DNA from 3 places in the Mucilaginibacter angelicae genome. Region 3 is predicted to be linked to each of the others. Evidence: riboswitches for the same ligand, from Rfam matches in the RefSeq annotation. Region 3 holds a riboswitch; each other region holds the start of a gene.

Region 1 (7,484 bases), on a different contig from region 3:
GGGCATTGCAGGGCTTAAATAAAGATGAAACCGTTGCCCAATACGGCGAAGAGCAGGTATTAAAATGGAGGCGTGATCCTAATGAGCATCCGCCTGCTGTAACTAAAGAAGACCCCCGGTATCCGGGGCACGATCTTAGGTATCAGGATTTGACGGAGCGCGAACTCCCATTAACCGAAAACCTGAGCGAAACCATGGACAGGGTATTGCCATTTTGGAATGAAAGAATTGTGAGGGCTATGCGCCGCAACCAAAAGGTTATTGTGGTAGCGCATGGTAACAGCCTTCGTTCGCTTATAAAATATATTGATCATTTAAATGACGAGGAAGTAACTGCGCTGGAGATCCCTACTGCCACTCCCTGGGTTTATGAGTTGGACGAGAACTTAAACAGGATCAGGCATTACTACCTGGAATAATTCAGACACGGATCTTCATTTCTCTTTTAATGCGGTGCAATTGTTTATCTTGTAAGCCATAAACCAATTAATCCCTAATTAAGACGAATGAAAAAATCCGACATCTATGAGGTCGCCATTAAAGTATTGGGTATATACCTGCTGGTGGCCGATATCTCCAAACTCCCAAACCTGCTCACTTTTATAGGCAACCATGTGAGTTCATCTGCTGAACAACCTGCCGAACAGGGAAACCTGTTGCTTGTAAACGGATTAAACTTCATTTTCCTGATTGTACTGGCGATATTGTTAATTGCGGGAACAAAAAGGATAACCCGCTGGATTACCAGCGAAAGTGATTACCAGGAAAACGCGAAGCTTTTTGCCGAACGGAAAGTTATCTACGAAATATCCCTGGTAATAATAGGAGGACTGTTATTGGTTGGTACTATTCCCGATTTTTTATATCACCTGTATACCCTTGCTAACGCTAATGAACAAAGCAACATCGTATCGGCCGGGGCAAAAATATTCATCGGTATAATGACTGTAGCTTTTGCCAAAAGGATAGGGGCCTATTTTGCTAAATAATGTTGAACGGCCTATAAGTAAAAAGGCTTCCCAACCTGAGAAGCCTTTTTATATTATAACAACCGAAGAATCTACTAAAAAACTTCGGCTGTTTCTTTAACTGCCGATGCTAAGCTGACCCCCGTAAGCTGATCGGCAAAGGCCACAAAAGCCTTACTTTCCGATATACGGTGTTGATTAGCAATCAGATTTTGTAAATTGATTTTTCCTATAACAAATTTATAACTACCTGAATAGTAGCGCTCATTTATATGTTTAAAGTTAAGTGCCTCAACCAGTTCCTCATCATCATAACGCAGGTAAACAGTTAATTCAATATTATTGGTGAACTTAAGATCTGTTTTTTCCTTAGCTTTTTTGTATTCGTACTGATAGTTATAACGTAAAGCTGCAATGTCCGAGAGTACAGCCGAGCCGGTAGGGTGACCGCCTGCACCTTTTCCGAAAAAGAATTGCTGATCGGCAAAGGCTGCTTGTACGGTAACGCCATTGTATTCGTACTCAACGTTATATAAAAACTCCTTATCGTTCACAAATTTCGGCAATACAAACAGGGCCACATTGCGGTCGTCAAGTTCTTTGGCTACGGGTACCAGTTTAATTTTAAGGTTCTTTTCACGGGCATACTGCAAATCTGCAGCTGCAAGGTTCTGGATGCCGAGGTTAAATACCTCATCGGGCTGTACAACCACACCATAAGCATGGGCAGCAGCAATCACCAGCTTGTACTTGGCATCAAAGCCGCCAACATCACTTGTCGGGTCAGTTTCGGCAAAGCCGAGGTCCTGGGCTTGCTTCAATGCGCTGTCATAATCAAGCCCTTCAATAAAACCTTTTGAAAGTATGTAGTTTGATGAGCCGTTAAAAATGCCACTGATAGAATGCAGCAGTTCATTATCATAATACTCCTCCAGGTTACGGATAATAGGAATACTGCCGCAAACCGCACCTTCATACAATAATGAGGTGCCATACTGATGCTGGATTTCGATCAACTCATCCAAATGCAGGGCGATCATTTTTTTACTGGCCGATACTACGTTCTTGCCTGATTTCAGCGCTCTCGAAACAATCTCGAAAGCAGCTTCAGTATCATTGATGAGCTCAACAATGGTATTGATCTCGGGGTTATTGAGCAGTTCTTCTTTATCGGTAGTAAATAAGTGGGCCGGTAAGGAACGTTTTTTATTAGGGTCCTTAATAGCAAACTTTACGATCTCGATATTTAGTTTTTTTGTTTTTACGATGTCATATAAACCCTGGCCTACAACTCCAAATCCGAAGAGGCCGATATTTAACTTTTTACTCATTACGCTGTACGTTGCAGTTCTATAATTTTTCCTTTCACATCGGTTTTAAAAAACGATGTAAATATGTTTGTTAATGCTTCTGTTTCAATTAAAAATCCATCGTGCCCATAAAACGAATCCAGTTCGGCAAAGGCAGCTTTGGGAATATGCCTGAACAGGTATTGCTGTTCTTCAATAGGGAACAAAACATCTGATGAGATCCCGATAACCAGAGTTTTAGCTTTGATTAAGCTTAAGGCTTTATCTACACCATGACGGCCGCGGCCCACATTGTGCGAGTCCATCACTTTGGTTAGGTACCAATAGCTATAGGCATTAAAGCGGTTTACCAGCTTCTGGCCCTGGTAGCTTTGATAAGTTGAGGCCCGGTAATCATCCTGTACATCGTCACTTTCTTCCTGCTGGGTTATGCCATAGGTTTTGTAAGTACGATAGCTGAGCAGTGCAATGGTACGCGCTGCTTTCAAACCTTTCTGGCCGCCATCAGGCGTGTTGGCATAAAAGGTACGGTCGGCAGTGATGGCTAAACGCTGCGACTCATTAAAGGCAATGCCCCATGGCGAGTGTTTGGCATTGGTAGCTATCAGGATTAGGTTTTTGATGCGCTCCGGCTCAATAATAGCCCATTCCATAGCCTGCTGGCCACCAAGGGAGCCGCCGATTAATATATTAATATTACTTATCTGTAAATGATCGGCAAGTAATTGATGCGCTTTAACCATATCCCTTGTTGTAAACTGGGGATAGGCAAGATAGTACGGCTGACCGGTAACCGGGTTAATACTCAGCGGACTCGTAGTGCCGTAAGGCGAACCCAAAATATTGGCGCAAACTATAAAATGCTCTTCGGGGTTAAAGAAAAAGCCGGTGCCCACGAGGCCTTTCCACCAGTCAAGCACATCGCTGTTGGCGGTAAGCGCATGGCAAACCCAAACAACATTATTTTTTTCCTTATTTAACCTGCCGTATGTATGAAAGCCTATCTCTAAACCCTCAAGCTGCCGGCCCGATTCAAATTCAAAAGTATCAGTGTATTTAAATATCTCTGCGTTCATTCTTTTATTTGTTATTCCGGGGGCAACCGGGGTGTCCGGCTGCTGCCCGTAATAACGTTTACTATATCACTTAAAAAAAACTATACATTGTTAAACTAACTCACCCTCACTTTGCTTAATTTTTGCAAAAGCCTGTTCAAAATCGGCTTTGATATCATCAATATGCTCAATACCCACAGCTACGCGCAATGATGCAGGCTTAACACCGGCTGATAATTGTTCCTCATCAGATAATTGCTGGTGCGTTGTTGCCGATGGTTGAATGATCAGTGTTTTTGCATCGCCCACATTGGCTAAATGGCTCACCAGTTTCAGGTTGTTGATCACCTGGCTGGCCTGCTCTTTATCACCTTTGATCTCGAATGACAGTACACCGCCAAATCCATTCTTTAAATATTTTTTAGCAAGATCATGATATGGCGATGATTCCAGTCCGGGATAATTTACGCTTGCCACTTGCGGATGCTGCTCAAGCCATTTGGCTAATTGCAAAGCATTATCAACATGGCGCTGCACACGCAATGAAAGCGTTTCCAATCCTTGGATATTCAACCATGAATTAAACGGTGATTGCGACGGGCCAAAATCCCTTAAACCCTCAACACGGGCACGAATAATGAACTGGATATTCCCAAACGGGCCGCCAATGCCAAACACATCATTAAATACCAGTCCGTGATAACCCTCAGATGGTTCGGTAAACTGCGGGAATTTACCATTGCCCCAGTTATAGTTACCGGCATCAATAATAGCACCGCCAATACTGGTACCATGCCCGCCAATCCATTTGGTAGTTGATTCCACAACCACGTTGGCGCCATGCTCAATAGGGCGGAAGAGGTAGCCACCTGCACCGAAGGTATTATCAACAATTAATGGCAGATCGTGCCTTTTAGCAACTTCGCTTATCTTTTCAAAATCGGCAATGGTAAAACCTGGATTACCGATGGTTTCCAGGAAGATAGCTTTTGTTTTATCATCAATAAGCGCTTCAATGCTTGCTGCTGTATCATCTTTAGCAAAACGCACATCGATGCCCAAACGTTTAAAGGCTACTTTAAACTGGTTATAAGTGCCGCCGTACAGGAAAGGGGAGGTAACAAAGTTATCGCCCACCTGTAGTATATTATTTAGTGCTATAAATTGTGATGCCTGGCCCGATGCTGTTGCCAGTGCTGCCACGCCACCCTCTAAAGCTGCGATGCGTTTTTCAAACACATCGGTAGTAGGGTTCATGATACGGGTATAAATATTGCCAAATTCCTTCAGCGCAAACAGGTTGGCGCCATGCTCGGCACTGTTAAATACGTATGAAGTAGTTTGATAAATGGGCACTGCGCGTGAACCTGTTGTTGGATCAACTTCCTGGCCGGCATGTAGTTGTAGGGTTTCAAATTTTAAGGCAGACATAGTTGTAATTTTTTAATGTGTTTAATTTAGATTTTGAATGTTAAGATGGATTTTGGCAAACCGGTTTGAAATAACCGGCTTAACATCACACGCGCTTTTTCAGAGAAATGAAAACAGGGGTGTGCTAAGCATCAACAGCAGCAACACATACAAATACAGCCAATAGGGGAGCCAATATATTGTACGTTACCGTTTGAGGTGTAAAAAGTGTTGCGTTGCGTAAATTTAATTAAACTTTTCATGGTTATAAATTTATATTCCCCGGTGTTATTTGCCGGGACAGGAATTGGCACCTTCTTCAACATTGAAGGGTTGCCAGCGGGTCATTGAGCCTGATCTCTCGCCGCTTCTTTATAAATCAAAACCCGAACTATGTGCGGAGGATTGATCGATCTTGGTATTGCTACCAAATAATGTTCCAAATATAAGGCGTTATATGGTAATGTACCAAATTTTATTTCAAAAGGTGTTTTTTTAATGCAAGTGAAAACTTTTATACCTTTAACCAATGCTTTATAATATCCTTGATACCCCTTCCTTATGCAAGAAAATACACTTCAGAAATCAGTTGTAATTATTTTACTCCTGTTCATTTTTTTTACAAATGGTTTTGCTCAAACAAATGATCCAACTTCTTTCAAAAAAATCATTGTAAATAATATTTGCCTCTGTCAAACCAAAATTCCTGATTTAAAGAAATCTGATGCAAATTTGGTGGATACCATAGTCGAAGAGATGGATCTGGCTGTCAATTGCTTTGGACAGGATTCAAGGTTTATTGCCGGCAAAGGCTATTCAACCCCCAAGCATCCGGGAATGATCTTTCAACAAGATCAGAAATCAGATCTTGTTAGCAAAATCAGATTAACCAGACAGTTTGCCGGGAAATTACCTGATGGGAAATTTATCGATCTTAGCAATCTGTCACTTAATGAGCTATTCAAATTGTATCCTGAATTTAAAGATAAATGGAATTCAAGAGGCTGTTCAAATTACTGGAGCTTTTCAAACGATACAATAGCTTTTTACGTCAGGATAGATTCGACTAAAAAACCACAGTTCCCGATAGATAAAGCTTATTACATGGATAAACCCATTGAAGCGGCAGACCTTACACTCTCCTGTTATGGAGTACAAAAGGAAGATGCTAATCAACAAATAGTTGAGGAACCGGAAAACAATGAACCAGTATATTTTATTGACAGCGTACGGGTTACAGGAGACGATTTAAAAAAGTTTAACCCTAATGATGTTGCCACAGTGTCTGTTTACAAGGACGCAAGTGCTATAATAAAGTATGGCCGTGAAGCAAAATATGGATTGATTTATGTGGAAACCAAAAAATTTGATATCCATCGCTATCAAACGTATTTTAAATCAAAATCACCGGGTTATACTAAGCTTATTTCTAATCCGGCCAACATTTCTAAAATTCAATATATCCTCAATAAAAAAATACTTAAAACTGATTACGAAGGAAATTTAGCTGCAATAGATGACAAAATATTTGAGGGATTAATAATCATCGACAAACGTCAACTTATAAAAGAATACGGAATTACAAATAAAAATTACGGTGTAATAATTACCGCTAATATCCCGGTAAACTCATACAATAAAGACAAAGAAAAAAACACGCATTAAGCCAACGCCTGCTCCATATCCGCAATCAAATCATCAATATGTTCCAGCCCAACCGATACCCTAAGCAGGTTTCTTGGTGTTTTGGTATCGGGACCTTCAACTGTAGCCCTGTGCTCAATCAGGCTTTCAACGCCACCAAGGCTGGTAGCTTTGATAAATAATTTCAGCTTGTTGATGATGTTATGCGTATCGTTTTCATTGCCTTTAATTATAAAGGATAGCATGCCGCCAAAAGCCAGCATCTGATCTTTAGCTATATCATGCTGCGGGTGTGAAGATAAACCTGGATACATCACCTGTTCAACATTGGGGTGCTGTTCAAGGTATTCGGCAAGCAGTTGGGCGTTTTGTACATGGCCTTTTACGCGGTACGGCAGGGTTTTAATACTGCGTACCAAATAATAACAATCCATAGGCGAGGGGATAGCACCGCCCATTTCCTGCACCTGGCGAATCTTTGCCCACCAGTCACTTTTTTCAGCAGTAATTAAAGCACCGCCCATTAAGTCGCTATGCCCGCCAAAGTATTTGGTGGCCGAATGCATAACTATATCTACCCCTAACTCAAGCGGTCGCTGGCAAATAGGCGTGGCAAAGGTATTATCACATAAAACTTTAATGCCTTTCGCTTTGGCAATTGCAACAACTTTTTTTATATCTGTGATCTTTAATAATGGATTTGAAGGTGTTTCTATCCATATCAAACCTGTTTCGGGTTTAATGCGCTGCTGCAAAACTTCGGCATCGTTTACATCGATAAAATCGAAAGTAAGGATCCCGACAAAAAGATTTTTAAGCTGATTGCGTAAACCATGGTACATATCATCTGGGGCAATAATGTGAGTGCCGGGTTCAAGCGATTGAAAAACCGACATACCTGCAGCGTTGCCCGATGAAAAGGAAGCCGCTTCAACGCCACCTTCCAGTTTGGCCAACACATTCTCCAGTGCATGACGATTAGGATTTGCCGAGCGACTGTAAATATAACCTGCCGGGAAACCACCATCACTGCCGCGCTCAAACGTGGTGGACATAATGATGGGTTGTATTACGGCCCTTGTTGCTTCATCAACATG
Region 2 (7,484 bases), on a different contig from region 3:
TTCCCAAAAGCGGTCATAACTGGCGTTGTTCCTGAAACCTAAAAACAAGGCCAGTGCTAAACCAAATAAGGTAAACGGCGCCGGATTGAGCGGTACCTTGAACGAAAACAAAGAGCCATGCAGGTATACTATAATTATAGATAATACCAATAGCAAACCCAGGCGGGGCAATAAGCGCGGCAGTACAGAACCATGCCAGATAAACAGCATCCTGAACCAATGCTCTTTTTTCCTGATAATCATGCTGCAAATTTCGGCTTTATTTTCAATAAAAAACGGATTTCCCGTTTGAGGAAACCCGTTTCTTAAATTATTTCAATATGCTGATGTTTTTAATTTACATCAAACCAAAGTTTGGTGGTCAATGCATCGGCCCCCTGTGCGGCAACTGCCGACTGGTAATTAGTTTTGTTTAATGATTGCTCTGTACCCGGGTAAATAAACCTTACAGGTATTTTGCCATTCAGGGTACCGGCAACAGCAGGCTGCAATTGCGGGTAATCAAGTCGGCGCCATTCGGTCCAACCTTCCAATCCCTGGCCAAACAGGGCTATCCATTTTTGCTCGCCAATTGATTTTTTATAGTTGGATGCGTCGTATTTTATTGCAGGCTGCGCTAAGTAAGTCGCAATATCTGCCGTAGCTATGCTGTATTGCGCCAATGCCGCGGTAACGGCCTGCCCATATAACGAAGCAGCATCTTCGGTAGTAAAACCACGTGCGGCAGCTTCTGCCCTGTCAAACAGGCTTTCGGCGTAGCTGAGTATCACTGCCGGGGCATGCGGCGCCCTGAAATAAGTGCCCGGTTTTGAGGTTTTGGTAAAACCGTAGTTGCTGGCATCGCCTACTAATAAACCGTTTGGCAAGCCAACATAAGTTTGAGGTGTAGCATCCTGCGTTTTAGCAGCATATATTGATAAGCGCGGATCATTGAGCGCAAACAGCTTATCAACTATAGTTTTGCTGATGCGGTAATCATCGCGGGTATCAAACAGGTTACTCACCGGGTTTTGATTTGGGGAGTCAATATAGGTAAATTGTGCCGTTTCGGCATTTGAGCTGATGTATGAGCCCCCTTCGGCCTGAATATCTGCCAGCACCTGTTTAGCTTTGGCCGGTTCCCTATCGGCAATGCGCAAAGCAATGCGGAGTCTTAAAGAGTTGGCAAATTTTTTCCATGAAGCAATACTATTACCGTATATTACATCTCCGGCAATAGCTTTACCTGATGGGTCAAGCGCTGTTTGAGCTGCTTTCAGGTCATCCAGCAAAGCAAAATAAACATCCTTTTGGGCATCATAAGCCGGAGTGAGGTATTGATCAATATTGGCTGCCTGTTTATAAGGAATATTACCATAGGCCTCTGTCAATAAACTAAATGTCCATGAACGCAGCACCAGTGCAACACCTTTATAATTGGTATTACCCTGTGCATCAGCAATTTTGACAATCTGGTTAAGATTTACAATACTTTTTGAATAGCCGGTACTCCAAAGCTCCTCAAAAGCGCTGCTGGCATAAATGTACCTGTCGGGGTCGGTATACTGAATTTTAGACCAGTATTGTACAAAAAGCAAGCTGGCATCCATGTTATTGGCTACGCCCCAGTAGGTATCGGCAGTTGCTTTGGTGGCCGCAGTCAACAGGTAATCGGGCTGGGCAGCCTGCGAACCATTAGGGTTTTGGTTAATTCTAAGAAGTTCCTTTTTGCACGATGTCACCGATAATAAAACCGCGCCGGATAATATGCTGATATATTTAAGTTTCATGATGTTTAAAATTTAAGGTTTACGTTAAAGCCGATGTTGCGTACAGTTGGCAGGGTAAGGTCTTCCAATCCCTGGCCGTTGCCTGCGTTAAAGGCTGTTTCCGGGTCGATATTCGGAGCGTTTTTATGGATAATCCACAGGTTACGGCCAACTACCGAGAATGTAGCTCCCTGGAAACCAATCTTATTGATCCATTTTGCCGGTAATGAATAACCGAGTTTCACCTCGCGCAGTTTGATGTATGAGGCATCATAAACAAATGCTTCGTCGATATTGGTAAAGCCTTTATAGTATGATTGTGCTGGTATAATGGTAGTATTTGGCGAGCCATCGGCTTTTACCCCTTTAAAGATCATCCCATCGTTGTATACAGTAACACCTGCGGGTGCGGCACCGGTTACCTGTACTGCTGCTGCCGAAGTATTATTGCCCGGATAGTAGTAGCTTAAACCACCGTTAGCTGCACCACGGCCCGGTAAAGTTGAGGCCAGCACGCCGGTATAGGTACCGGTACGGTTGGTGTTTGAATAAATTGATCCGCCAAAGCGTGCATCAACCAAAAAGCTAAGGTTTATCCCTTTATAAGTAAAGCTGTTATTAATGCTTCCCAGCCAGTTTGGGGTAAACTTGCCAAGATAACGTTTGGTGGTATTGAATACCGGCGTGCCGTTGGCATCAATGATGATCTGCCCGGAAGCGTTACGCGTGTAAGCTGTACCATAAAGCGCCCCATAAGGCTGTCCAAGCGATGCTAAAACCTGTACGGTACGGTCGGTGCCTAATACCACGCTTTGCAGGCGGCCATCGGCATCGAGTGCAGCTACCTTACTGCGGTTTAATGAATAGTTGGTGGTGATATCCCAGGTAAATCCTTTAGATTTAATCGGGGTTAGGCCCAGTTGAACCTCAAGGCCTTTGTTGTTGATACGGCCCCCATTTATTACTTTGTAACCATAGCCTGTTGATGAACTCACCTGTACTGTAAGGATCTGATTAGTACTATTGGTATTATAGCCACTTACATCCAGGTGTACCCTGTCGTGGAAAAAGCCCAGTTCAAAACCTGCTTCGGCCGATGTAGTGGTTTCTGGTTTAAGATGATCGTTCAGATCAGTAGCCGGTGAACTTTGTTGCGGGTTTGAACCAAAAAGTGTTGAAGAAGTGAAAACATTAAGTAACTGGTAAGGATCTGTTGCTTTACCTACTTTAGACCAGCCACCCCTTAATTTAGCATAGGTGAGCACATCGCTTTTAATGCCCAGCGCTTCTGACAGGATTAAACTTCCGTTTACCGACGGATAGAAATAGGACAGGTTATCTGACGGTAAAGATGACGACCAATCATTACGGGCAGTAAAGTTAACAAAGGCATAGTTCCTGAAGCCTACCTGGGCTGAGCCAAAGTAGCTATAGGTTTTAAGTTTACCATAAACATTGGTTGAAACCAATGGATCACGGGAATTGCTCAGTGTATACAGGCCAGCAACCGCAAGTTTTGGAGCCAGCTGATCATTATTTTCAGTTGTCCTTACGGCTATATTCCCGCCGCCCAATACATCGAGCGAAAAATCGTTATTCAGCTTTTTGGTGTATTGCAACCTCGCTTCCGTATTGTTTTCGTTCACGCTATAAGCATCCTCTTCGTACGAGCCAAATGGAGTTCCGTTAGTACCATATGCTACCTTGATCTTACGGCGGTCGTTATAATAATCAGTTCCGGTACGGAAGTTTGCCGATAAGCCATCAATGATCTTGTAGTTCAACTCGATACTTCCTATCAGGTGGTTTTTATGCTGCCCAACTGTATTTTCATAGGCCAGCCAGTAAGGGTTACTATAGTAGCTGTTGTTCCAGTTAAAGGTGTTGCCATTGGCATCCTTATAGTTTTTAAGCCTGTTGATATCAACCTGCCTGCCAAACCAGGTAAATTGCAGCATGGTACTGGTTGCTCGTTTACCATATGTGCCCGGAAGGTTATCTGCATCGTCCTTGCTATAATCAACAATTGTATTTACAGTTAATTTAGGATTGATACGATAACTTGAGTTTAAAGCGAAAGAGTTGCGCCCTTGTGATGTATTAGGTACAATACCTGTTTGGTGAAGGTTGTTATATGATAACCTGAAATCGCTTTTATCGCTGCTGTTTGCTATCGCGATGCCGTTATTGAGCGTAACACCTGTTTTGAAAAAGTCTTTTACGTTATCGGGATGGGCAACGAAAGGAACAGCTTGCCCGTTTGAATAAAACTGCGGGATCAGTGAACCATCCAATGCAGGGCCCCAGCTTTCGTCAACACCGTCGTTAACGCCGCCGCCCTTACCATCTACGTAGCTGAATTTGCCATTTGAGCCCTGACCATATTGGTTTTGATAATTGGGTAATACCTGCACGTTTGAAAAACTGGTATTGGAGTTTATGGTAACACCTAATCCTTTTGCACCTTTACCTGTTTTAGTCCTGATGAGGATAACGCCAGCCGCTGCGCGTGAACCATAAAGCGCAGCCGCGTTTGGCCCTTTCAATACACTTACCGATTCAATATCTTCTGAGTTAAGATCAGAAATAGCATTTGAAAAATCCCTTGAACCATTGTTTCCTAAAAACTGGCTGTTATCAACAATAACTCCATCAACCACAAACAAAGGTTGGTTATTGCCTGATATGGAGGTTTCACCACGGATGACGATGCGCGACGAACCCATATCGCCCTGGCTGTTGGTAACCTGTACACCGGCAATTTTACCTGCCAGCGCGTTTACAAAGTTAGTTTCCTTGGCTTCAGAGATATCTTTTGATTTTAAACCCTGCACAGCGTAACCCAATGATTTTTTATCTTTTGAAATATTAAGTGCCGTTATAACCACCTCATTCAATGAATTGGGCGCTTCAACCAGTACTACGTTTAAAGTTGATGTACTTTGCGTAACCGGGATCTCCTGGGTTGTAAAACCGATGTAGCTTACCCTGAGCACATCATTGGCATTAGCAGTGATGGTAAACCTGCCATCAACATTGGTTTGCGCGCCGGTGGTTTTACCTTTAACCGATACACTAACACCGGGCAGCGGCAACCCATCTGACTTGGCGGTTACCACACCGCTTATTTTAACGGATTGCGCCGCAACCGTTTGGACGAGAATAAAAGGCAATACAATTGCCAGTAATAGCTTGTAAATTTTTAACATGATAATTAATAATTGTGATTAATTTTTAATGCCGATACAGATAAACAAAGCATGGCAATGGCCTTAGCAGGCATACAATGCCCGGCTCATAAACCTGTTTTAACTGTAAAGAATTGATTAGGGGATGATATTATTAACGCCGTAGCAAACTGCAGCAAGCCCGTGCATTAGTACCATACATACTGTAAGGAATTAGCAGCAACAACGCATGCTTTGCATACTTGGATAGAAGAATTTGGCCGTGAGCTGGTTCAATGAAACTAAAGCATTGTTGTGTAAGGGGGTAGTTTTTGTTTTCATAAAAACGGGTATTAAATAAGTGCAGATAGATTTTTTTAACTGATGACAGCAAACAGGGTTGCCATCAATTGTTTTTTTAGTTTATAGATGCTGTTTTATTGTTCACCAAAGCATCAACGGCTTTTAACATGGATGCAAATTCCTGTTTATCATATAAACGGGTGAGGTAAACAATTTTTCCATCACGGTCGATAACTACATTGCGGGTAACGCCGCTCTTTTTGTTGGCAAACCGGCCAAAAATATCAGCACCGGGATCAAGTGCCAGCGGATAGCTGATATTCATATCATGATGGAAACCTTTTACTTTTTCAAGCGGCTCATCGCGGTCAACGCCAATTAAAACCAGGCCTTTATCTTTATATGCCTGCCAGATGTCTTTTTCCAGATGCGGCATTTCTTCGCGGCATACGCTACACCAGCTTGCGGTAAACTGCAGGATAACCACTTTACCGCGCAATTGCTTTAATGATGTTTTGGTACCATCGGTTAATACCAGCTCAAAATCTGCAGGGGCAAGGTCACCCGTTTTCACAATGTAACCGCGGTCGCCCGCGGCAGGATCAGCAACCTTTGTTGTTTGCGCAGCAGCAAGCAATGTTGTTATGGAAAGCGAGCAGGTAATAAGTAAATGTTTAATGTTCATTGCTATACATGTTAACCGTTATATCAGATCGGTGATACTTCAATATTTTTTAGCAAGGAAAACGAGGAGAGAAAAGAATATATACATTACCGGGCACTAAGCCGGGCAATAGTGTATTATATTATCTTTTCTACCCAATGGGCAGACAGGAATTAGCACCTTTATAACAATGGGCTTACAGGTTGCTAAGACATCACAGGGCCTTTCCCTCAGTCTTTCTTGATAATTAAAATATTCAAAGAGCCGTTTTGACAATGCAAATATATATAAATTCTACTAAAACCATAGACATTATATAATTATTGCAATAAAATGAATTAAGCATCATAAAAATTGTATCTCTACGTGCAAGTTCAAGCGTCCACGCTTGAATTAAAGAGAAATTGAGGGTCCTCGCTCGCGGTTATCATCGTATAGTAAGCGTGGACGCCTGAACCTGCAAAAACAAAAAAGCGCCCCTATTCATTATGGGGCGCTTTCATTCATAAAATTCAGTAACTGTGTTTTTATTTTTCCCAGATTGATTTTAACGCGGTTTGTTGCAGGCCGATGCCTTTGGTTGTAATACGATCAAAGGGTTTATTAGGGAAAAAGATAGCTGTCATGGTAGTAAGTCCACCGTCGGCAAAAAGTTCAACTGATGTACCATCAATTACCAGTGTAAGATCTGAGGTTTTTGTTCTCGCATACCTTGGAGCAACAAAGCGGCCTTTAAAATCTTTTTGAAAATCAACCTTGCCCGCTTTCGTTCTGTCGATATAATATTGATTTGCTTTTTTATCATAGCCGATCAATAGCTCTTCGCCAAGATCATTTGATAGGGTTATCGTATAATCATCAAGCGATTCTGTAATCTTTTTTAACACACTTTGCGCAGACAGTTTTGCAGTTGCAGCAGTTTGAGGGGCCAAGGAAATAATTTTTAACTCGCCAACAGGAACCGACGCAAGTAACAATTCGCCATTCACTTTTTTCAACGACAAAACGCGCGGGATGGTCATGGCATTACGCCATTTTTCGGTTGGCACCTGGTTGGCATATTCCCAGTTGCTCATCCAGCCTAAAAATATTTTGCGCGGACCTGTATTGCCCCATATTATGCCAGCGTACTCATCCGGACCATAATCGAGCCAGCGGGTTTTAGTATCAACCGGGGTAAATTTACTGCCGTTAAACTGCCCGACAAAATACTGGGTTGCCGAGCCCCCGTTTGGCCCACCGGGATTAATATTGACGATAAGCACCCAATAAGTTTTACCATCAACCTTTAAAGGGAACAAATCAGGGCATTCCCAAACACCGCCATGCGCCCCTGTTTCCAATCCAAATTCACTTTCCCTTTTCCAATTTTTCAAATCGGGCGCTGAGTAAAACGTAATATGATCTTTAGTGGCAAGCGTCATGAGCCATTTCTTCTCTTTAGCGTACCACATCACTTTAGGGTCGCGAAAATCTTTTATGCCGGGGTTTCTCAGAACCGGGTTACCCTTGTATTTAGTCCAGGTGTTACCATTATCAAGACTGTAAGCCAGACTTTGATTTTGAAATTTATCCGTTCCCGCCTTTTCCCCTTTTGGGTCA
Region 3 (7,484 bases):
TCCAACCCTTTTTTAAATGTCACATCGTCGGTGTTAATTACCTTGAAGTAGGCATTATCGCCCCATTTAAAACGGGCTGCATGAGCTTTAAGGATAGTTTTGATAGGCTCCCTGGAGATCTGTATTTCGTGCGAATCCATTTCTTTAATGGTTTGCGAAGCATACAGGATAAATTTATCTACCTCATCATTACTAACAGCGTATTGTTTTAAAAACTCAGCTTCGGTGGGGTATTTTTTAAGCAGCTGCTGCTGGCGGTCAATCACGTATGCGGTAAACAATTGCTGCTGGCTTAAATCCTGGATCAGCGGGGTAAACTTGCCGGTGTCCGCAGGCACAAAAACATCGGGCATGATACCCCCGCCGCTAAAAACTTTACGCCCGCTTGAGGTATGGTATGATGGCGTTCCTTTAAAAACACTGTCGCTCAGGTTGCTCTGTTCTGAAAATAATTCGCCTTTTTGCATGCGCTGGGCAAGCTCATTCCGATAACTATCAACCCCGTTTTTGTACGATTTTTGGATAGACCGGCCCGAAGGGGTATAATATCTTGCCACTGTTAAATTCACTGCCGAACCATCATCAAAAGCAAACTGCTGCTGTACCAGGCCTTTACCAAACGACCGGCGGCCAACAATAGTAGCCCTGTCCAAATCCTGCAGGGCGCCTGCCAATATTTCACTTGCCGAGGCCGAATATTCATCAATAAGTACAGTAAGTTTCCCTTTCTGGAACATGCCCGAATCTGTAGCAAAATAATCGGTACGGGGTTCGTGGATGCCTTTGGTATAAACTATCAGTTTTCCCTCAGTTAAAAACTCATCAGCCAGTGAGGTAGCAGCATTAAGGTAACCACCGCCGTTTCCTCTCAAATCAAGCAGTAACTTATCCATACCGTCACTTTTTAAAGTGGTTAACGCTTTTCTGAAATCCACATCGGTAGTGGCCGAAAATTTACTGATCTTGATATAACCCGTTTGGGCATCGGCCATATAAGCAGCATCAACGCTGCTCAAATCAACATGACCGCGTTTAACGTTAAGTATTTTCAGGTCTTTACTTAGCGGGGGTATAATAGCCAGTTTTATTTCGGCATCCTTTTCACCCCGGAAAACATTATTTATACGGGCTGCTGTTAACTTACTGCCCGAAAACTTTTTATCATCAACATTAATCACTTTGCTGCCTACCAGCAATCCTGCTTTTTCGGCCGGCCCGCCGGTATAAACCTGTGTAATGATCAGTGTATCGCGCAGTAACTGGTATTCGATACCGATACCGTTAAAACCACCATCCAAACGTTCATTGATGGATTGCGCCTGCTGTTTCGGTAAGTAAAGCGAATGCGGATCGAGGTTTTGAAGCAGGTTATTTACTGATACACCTTCAATGCTGTCAATGTTCACACTGTCAACATAATTGCGGTCAACCAGTTGCAGTACCTTTGCAATTTTACTGCTGCCGGCAAATGAAAACCCAAGTTTACGGGCAGCAAAATCCCTGTTAAGCAACTGGCCTATCATCACCCCCAACAGCAGCAGGATTATTGTCCGGAAAATTACACCCGCGGTCCTCTTCATAAGTTATAACACAAAGTTAACAATTGCAAGGTCAATAATTTTTACCTGCACCCTTGCATTTGATGTTTTTTACCGAATTTTGTTATAAATTATTTGAAAATAGGCTATGGAAACCACCACCGAAAGGGAATCGCACTATAAAAACCTCGAAAAACAAACCGTAAGGGAAATTTTAGAAAACATTAATAACGAGGATAAAACCGTTCCCCTTGCTGTGGAAAAGGCTCTGCCACAGATAGAAGCCCTTGCCAAAATCACTGCCGAAAGGATGAAAAACGGCGGCAGGTTGTTTTACATTGGCGCAGGTACCAGCGGCAGGTTAGGTGTGGTTGATGCTTCAGAATGCCCGCCAACTTTCGGCGTTCCGTTTGATATGGTGGTGGGCTTGATTGCCGGTGGAGATACCGCCATCCGCAAAGCGGTTGAGTATGCCGAAGATGATGCTGTACAAGCCTGGATTGATTTACAGGCTTTTGATATTAACGATAAAGACGTAGTTATTGGCATTGCCGCTTCAGGCACTACACCATATGTTATCGGCGGCCTAAAAACAGCCAATGAGCATAATATAGTTACCGGCTGCATTGTTTGTAACAGCGGCAGCCCGGTGGCTGCCGTGGCACAATACCCGGTTGAAGTGGTAACAGGTCCCGAGTTTTTAACAGGCTCAACCCGTATGAAGGCCGGTACCGCGCAAAAATTAGTTTTAAACATGCTTAGCACAAGTGTAATGATCCAGCTTGGCCGCGTTAAAGGGAACAGGATGGTTGATATGCAGTTAAGCAACCATAAATTGGTGAACAGGGGCACCCACATGGTAATGGACGAAACCGGCCTGAGCGAAGAGGAAGCAGCCGGGTTACTGAAACAATACGGCAGCGTACGAAGCGCTGTTGATCATTATTTAAAAAAATGATGTGCAGATGTGCAAATTTTAAATGTGCAGATGATTTTGATTTGCATATTCTAATCTGCACATCTGCATATCTGCACATTTGAAATCAAAGACATGCACGAGATTGAACCATATTACCGCTGGAGAGATGATTACGTAGCATCGGAAGATGAGTTTTCGCCTTTTTATGCAACCGAATACAGCGAGTTTGAATTTGACAAGCAGGTTTACAATTACCTGCTGCACCCCCAATGGGATTCATTCGGCTCCAATACACTTTACCTTAAAGTGCTTTTTGCCGATTATGATAAGGGCTATACCATTATTGAGCTAATAGGCGAATGGAACGATGCCATAAATAACGATATCATGCTGATGAAGCGTGAGTTGTTGGATTTGATGGTTGATGCCGGCATCACGCATTTTATCCTGATTGGTGAAAACGTACTCAACTTTCATTCAAGTGATGATTGTTATTACGAAGAATGGTTCCAGGATGTGGAGGATGGCTGGATAGCAGGTATTAACTTCCGCGACCACGTGATTGATGAGTTTAAACGCAACAACATCGATTATTACATCAATTTCGGCGGCGAGCTTGATAGCCTTGGCTGGCGTACCCTGAAACCTGTACAGGTTTTCAAAAAGGTGGAAGAGCAGTTGATGAGGAGGCTGAATTAGGTTGTTTCAATAAGTCATTCTCACCACGTCATTGCGAGGCACGAAGCAATCCCCGATTAGCAGAGAAGCTTTGCAAGTCCCTCTGTAAAGTTCGCGATTGCTTCGTACCTCGCAATGACATGGCGGAGAAGCGGGCACATATTCTTCACTTTACATTCACTTTTTATTCATAAATTCGTACTATAATTTTAACAAAAAATGGAAATTAAAGATTCTAAATTCAAATACGATAATATAATTGAGGTTGAGGATATTTCGGCCACAATGTCGCGCAGGTTTCTTGCTGGCGTTTTCAGCTGGATGTTCCTTGCACTTGGCGTTTCGGCTGTAACAGTGTACCTGTTCCTGAACATGGGTTTAATAAACTTAGTTGTTGGCCCAACAGGTTATACAGGTTTCGGCTTGTTCGCCATCTTTTCGCCATTGGCTTTTTCACTGGTAATGCAGTTTGGGTACAACCGGATTTCGTACCCTATACTGGTTTTACTTTTTGTTGCTTACGCAACCCTTATAGGCATTAGCTTAAGTGTGATCTTTTTAATTTATACAGCGGCTTCAATACTCGGTGTATTCATTACAGCATCCGTAACTTTTGGTATAATGGCTATAGCAGGCTATACCACGCAAATGGATTTAACCCGGTTCGGTTCTATCCTCTACATTTTATTCATAGGCATTTTTGTAGCTTCATTAGCTAACTTCTTTATGCACAGCGAGCAAATGAGTTATATCATCAGCTATATAGGTATAGCAGTATTTACCGGTTTAACGGCATACTACATGCAAATGCTTAAACGTATTGGCGCAGGTATTGAATATGGTGATGCAAGTTCTAAAAAACTGGCTTTGATAGGCGCCTTAGCACTTTATATTACGCTAATCAACCTATTTTTCATGATCCTCCGTTTATTCGGCAGAAGAAGATAATCTCATCAAGAAATTAAATCAGAAAGCTGCCTTTGAAAAAGGGCAGCTTTTTTTGTTTAACAATGTGGCTTAGCTATGATATACAGGGTACGTTATACACTTGCAAATGACAACTTTATTGCGCAACTTTGCACTGCTTATGGAGAAAGACGGAGGGATTAGACCCTGCGATGTCTTAGCAACCTGTGCTTCACAAGGTGCTACATTCTACTCAGCAGCCAAATGGCCCCTGAGACAGATAAGCGAAAGTCATAACAACACCCGACTTTTCGAGATAAGCCATCTTTTAGTTTGCAGTTTTAAGTTAGCAGTTTGCAGTATTGGGTTTTTATTTAAACCATTGTAGTAAATGTACATTGCCTAACTGCCCACCGCAAACTGATAGCTGCAAACTGCAACACTGGCAACGGCCAACCGGAAAAAATGGACATTAGAAAAGAATTACAGAAACGCATCCTGGTGATTGATGGAGCGATGGGTACCATGATACAACGGTACCAGCTTACCGAGAAGGATTTTCGTGGCGAGCGTTTTCGCGATCATCATAGCGACCTGCAGGGCAATAACGACCTGCTCAACATCACACGCCCTGATATTATCAAGGCCATCCATGCCGAATACCTGGAGGCCGGTGCCGATATCATCGAAACCAACACCTTCAGCACGCAGGTAATTTCCCTTGCCGATTACCACCTGGAAGAGCTGGCCTATGAACTAAGCTACGAAGGCGCCCGCATTGCCCGCGAAGTGGCCGACGAATATACCTTGCGTAACCCTGCTAAACCACGTTTTGTTGCCGGTGCCGTAGGGCCAACAAACCGTACTGCTTCCTTATCACCTGATGTTAATGACCCAGGATACCGCGCAGTTACGTTTGATGATCTCGCCGATGCCTACTATGATCAGGTTCGTGGTTTGGTTGATGGTGGTTCACATTTATTACTGGTTGAAACCATTTTTGATACGCTGAATGCCAAGGCTGCCCTTTTCGCCATAAAACGTTATGAGCTGGAATGCAAAGCTGCCGGTAAGGATTTCCCTGCTTTCAGGGATAGCGGCGGCATCATGATCTCGGGTACTATTACCGATGCTTCGGGCCGTACGCTTTCGGGCCAAACGGTTGAGGCTTTCTGGAATTCGATAAGCCATGCTAACCTGCTTTCGGTAGGTTTAAATTGTGCTTTAGGCGCAAGGGAAATGCGCCCCCACCTTGCCGAGCTCTCTGAAAAAGCAGGTGTATTTATCTCTGCCTATCCAAATGCAGGCTTACCTAATGAGTTTGGCCAGTATGACGAAACCCCGCATGAAACCGCCCACCAGGTTGATGATTTTATCAAAGCCGGGCTGGTTAACATTGTTGGCGGTTGCTGCGGTACTACACCAGAGCATATTAAGTGTATTGCTGATAAAGCTGCCAAATACCCGCCCCGCCTTATCCCGGAAATTGAACCGGATATGCGCCTGAGCGGTTTGGAATCTGTTACTATAAAGCCCGAAAGTATTTTTGTGAACGTGGGTGAGCGTACCAATATTACTGGTTCGCCTAAATTTTCCAAACTCATCCTTGCCGAAGATTATGAGGCCGCGCTCAGTGTTGCCCTGCAACAGGTAGAAGGCGGCGCGCAGGTCATCGATATCAATATGGATGAGGGTATGATCGATTCGGAAGCGGTGATGGTGAAATTCCTGAACCTGGTTGCTTCTGAGCCCGATATTGCCAAGCTGCCGATCATGATCGACTCATCCAAATGGACGGTGATTGAGGCCGGTTTGAAATGTGTACAGGGTAAAGGCATCGTAAACTCCATTTCCCTGAAAGAGGGCGAAGAAAAGTTTAAAGAACAAGCCGCCAAGATCCTGAGCTATGGTGCTGCAACTGTAGTAATGGCCTTTGACGAAACCGGCCAGGCCGATTCACTGGAACGCCGCATTGAGATCTGTAAAAGATCATATGATATATTGGTGAATGAAGTGGGTTTCCCGCCGCAGGACATCATTTTTGACCCTAACATCCTTACCGTTGCCACCGGTTTGGAAGAGCATAACAACTATGCGGTCGACTTTATTGAAGCCACCCGCTGGATCAAGCAAAACCTGCCCCACGCCAAAGTAAGCGGCGGGGTGAGTAATATTTCGTTCTCGTTCAGGGGTAATAATACCGTGCGCGAGGCTATGCACTCGGCTTTCCTGTACCACGCCATTAAAGCCGGCATGGATATGGGTATCGTAAACGCTGGAATGCTGGAGGTTTACGAGGAGATTCCCAAAAACCTTTTAGAACTGGTAGAAGACGTGCTCCTTAACCGCCGCCCGGATGCTACCGAGCGACTGGTTGAATTTGCCGATACCATCAAAAGTAAAGGTAAAGAAGTAGTACGCGACGAAGAGTGGCGCAAGGGAACTGTACAGGAGCGCCTCTCCCACTCACTGGTGAAAGGTATTGTTGAATACCTTGACGACGATGTTGAAGAAGCCCGCCAGGCCTACAGCAAACCACTTGAAGTAATTGAAGGCCCGCTGATGGATGGGATGAACATCGTGGGTGACTTATTTGGTGCAGGTAAAATGTTTTTGCCTCAGGTGGTAAAATCGGCCCGTGTTATGAAAAAGGCAGTGGCTTACCTGCTGCCCTTTATTGAAGAAGAGAAAAGGAACAACGCCAATGCCGATCAGCGCGCCAATGCCGGTAAGGTTTTAATGGCCACCGTTAAAGGCGATGTGCATGACATCGGCAAAAATATAGTTGGCGTGGTACTGGCCTGTAACAACTTCGAGGTGATTGACCTCGGGGTGATGGTGCCTGCTCAGCGTATTATTGAAGAAGCTAAAAAGCAAAATGTCGATATCATCGGTCTGAGTGGTTTAATTACCCCATCACTTGATGAAATGGTGCATTTTGCCAAAGAGATGGAGCGTGAAGGCTTTACTATTCCGCTGATCATTGGGGGCGCCACTACATCACGCATTCACGCTGCTGTAAAGGTTGCTCCTCAATATTCGGGCGCTGCCATCCATGTATTGGATGCATCGCGCAGTGTTACCGTGTGCAGCAACCTCATGAGCAAGGATAACCGCGACGCCTATATCCAGGGCATTAAGGACGAATACGCCAAAGCCCGTGAGGCGCATGCCAATAAAAAGTCGGACAAGCGTTTCGTAACTATCCAGGAAGCCCGTGCGGGCAAATTCCAGATCAGTCTGGATGGCGATGTGGCACCGAAACCTGCATTTACCGGCACCAAAGTATTTGAATCATATCCGTTGGAAGAGTTGCTGCCCTATATCGACTGGACACCGTTTTTCCACACCTGGGAGCTCCGCGGCAGCTACCCTAAAATCTTTGATGATAAGTTTGTAGGCGTTGAAGCCAAAAAACTATTTGATGATGCTCAGGAGCTGAT

Evidence for each region. A riboswitch is a leader RNA that binds a small molecule or an ion and turns the genes downstream of it on or off. The one in region 3 is predicted to bind S-adenosylmethionine.
Region 1: it holds a riboswitch for S-adenosylmethionine, as region 3 does, so the genes downstream of both, ACFFGT_RS21980 (O-acetylhomoserine aminocarboxypropyltransferase/cysteine synthase family protein) here and metH (methionine synthase) in region 3, are expected to answer to the same signal.
Region 2: it holds a riboswitch for S-adenosylmethionine, as region 3 does, so the genes downstream of both, ACFFGT_RS01580 (TlpA disulfide reductase family protein) here and metH (methionine synthase) in region 3, are expected to answer to the same signal.

The regions. Positions count from the first base shown of each region.
Region 1 is NZ_JBHLTS010000069.1:3,678-11,161, reverse strand. It holds gene gpmA (2,3-diphosphoglycerate-dependent phosphoglycerate mutase) at 1-419, shown strand, start outside; gene ACFFGT_RS21995 (hypothetical protein) at 507-989, shown strand; gene ACFFGT_RS21990 (homoserine dehydrogenase) at 1,064-2,299, opposite strand; gene ACFFGT_RS21985 (homoserine O-acetyltransferase family protein) at 2,299-3,354, opposite strand; gene ACFFGT_RS21980 (O-acetylhomoserine aminocarboxypropyltransferase/cysteine synthase family protein) at 3,445-4,764, opposite strand; SAM riboswitch class I at 5,014-5,124, opposite strand; gene ACFFGT_RS21975 (hypothetical protein) at 5,305-6,408, shown strand; gene ACFFGT_RS21970 (trans-sulfuration enzyme family protein) at 6,405-7,484, opposite strand, start outside.
Region 2 is NZ_JBHLTS010000004.1:310,287-317,770, forward strand. It holds gene ACFFGT_RS01565 (bestrophin family protein) at 1-243, opposite strand, end outside; gene ACFFGT_RS01570 (SusD/RagB family nutrient-binding outer membrane lipoprotein) at 333-1,769, opposite strand; gene ACFFGT_RS01575 (SusC/RagA family TonB-linked outer membrane protein) at 1,775-4,957, opposite strand; gene ACFFGT_RS01580 (TlpA disulfide reductase family protein) at 5,334-5,903, opposite strand; SAM riboswitch class I at 6,022-6,132, opposite strand; gene ACFFGT_RS01585 (glycoside hydrolase family 32 protein) at 6,410-7,484, opposite strand, start outside.
Region 3 is NZ_JBHLTS010000079.1:348,774-356,257, reverse strand. It holds gene ACFFGT_RS31300 (S41 family peptidase) at 1-1,580, opposite strand, end outside; gene murQ (N-acetylmuramic acid 6-phosphate etherase) at 1,687-2,496, shown strand; gene ACFFGT_RS31290 (hypothetical protein) at 2,590-3,156, shown strand; gene ACFFGT_RS31285 (Bax inhibitor-1/YccA family protein) at 3,355-4,083, shown strand; SAM riboswitch class I at 4,218-4,328, shown strand; gene metH (methionine synthase) at 4,507-7,484, shown strand, end outside.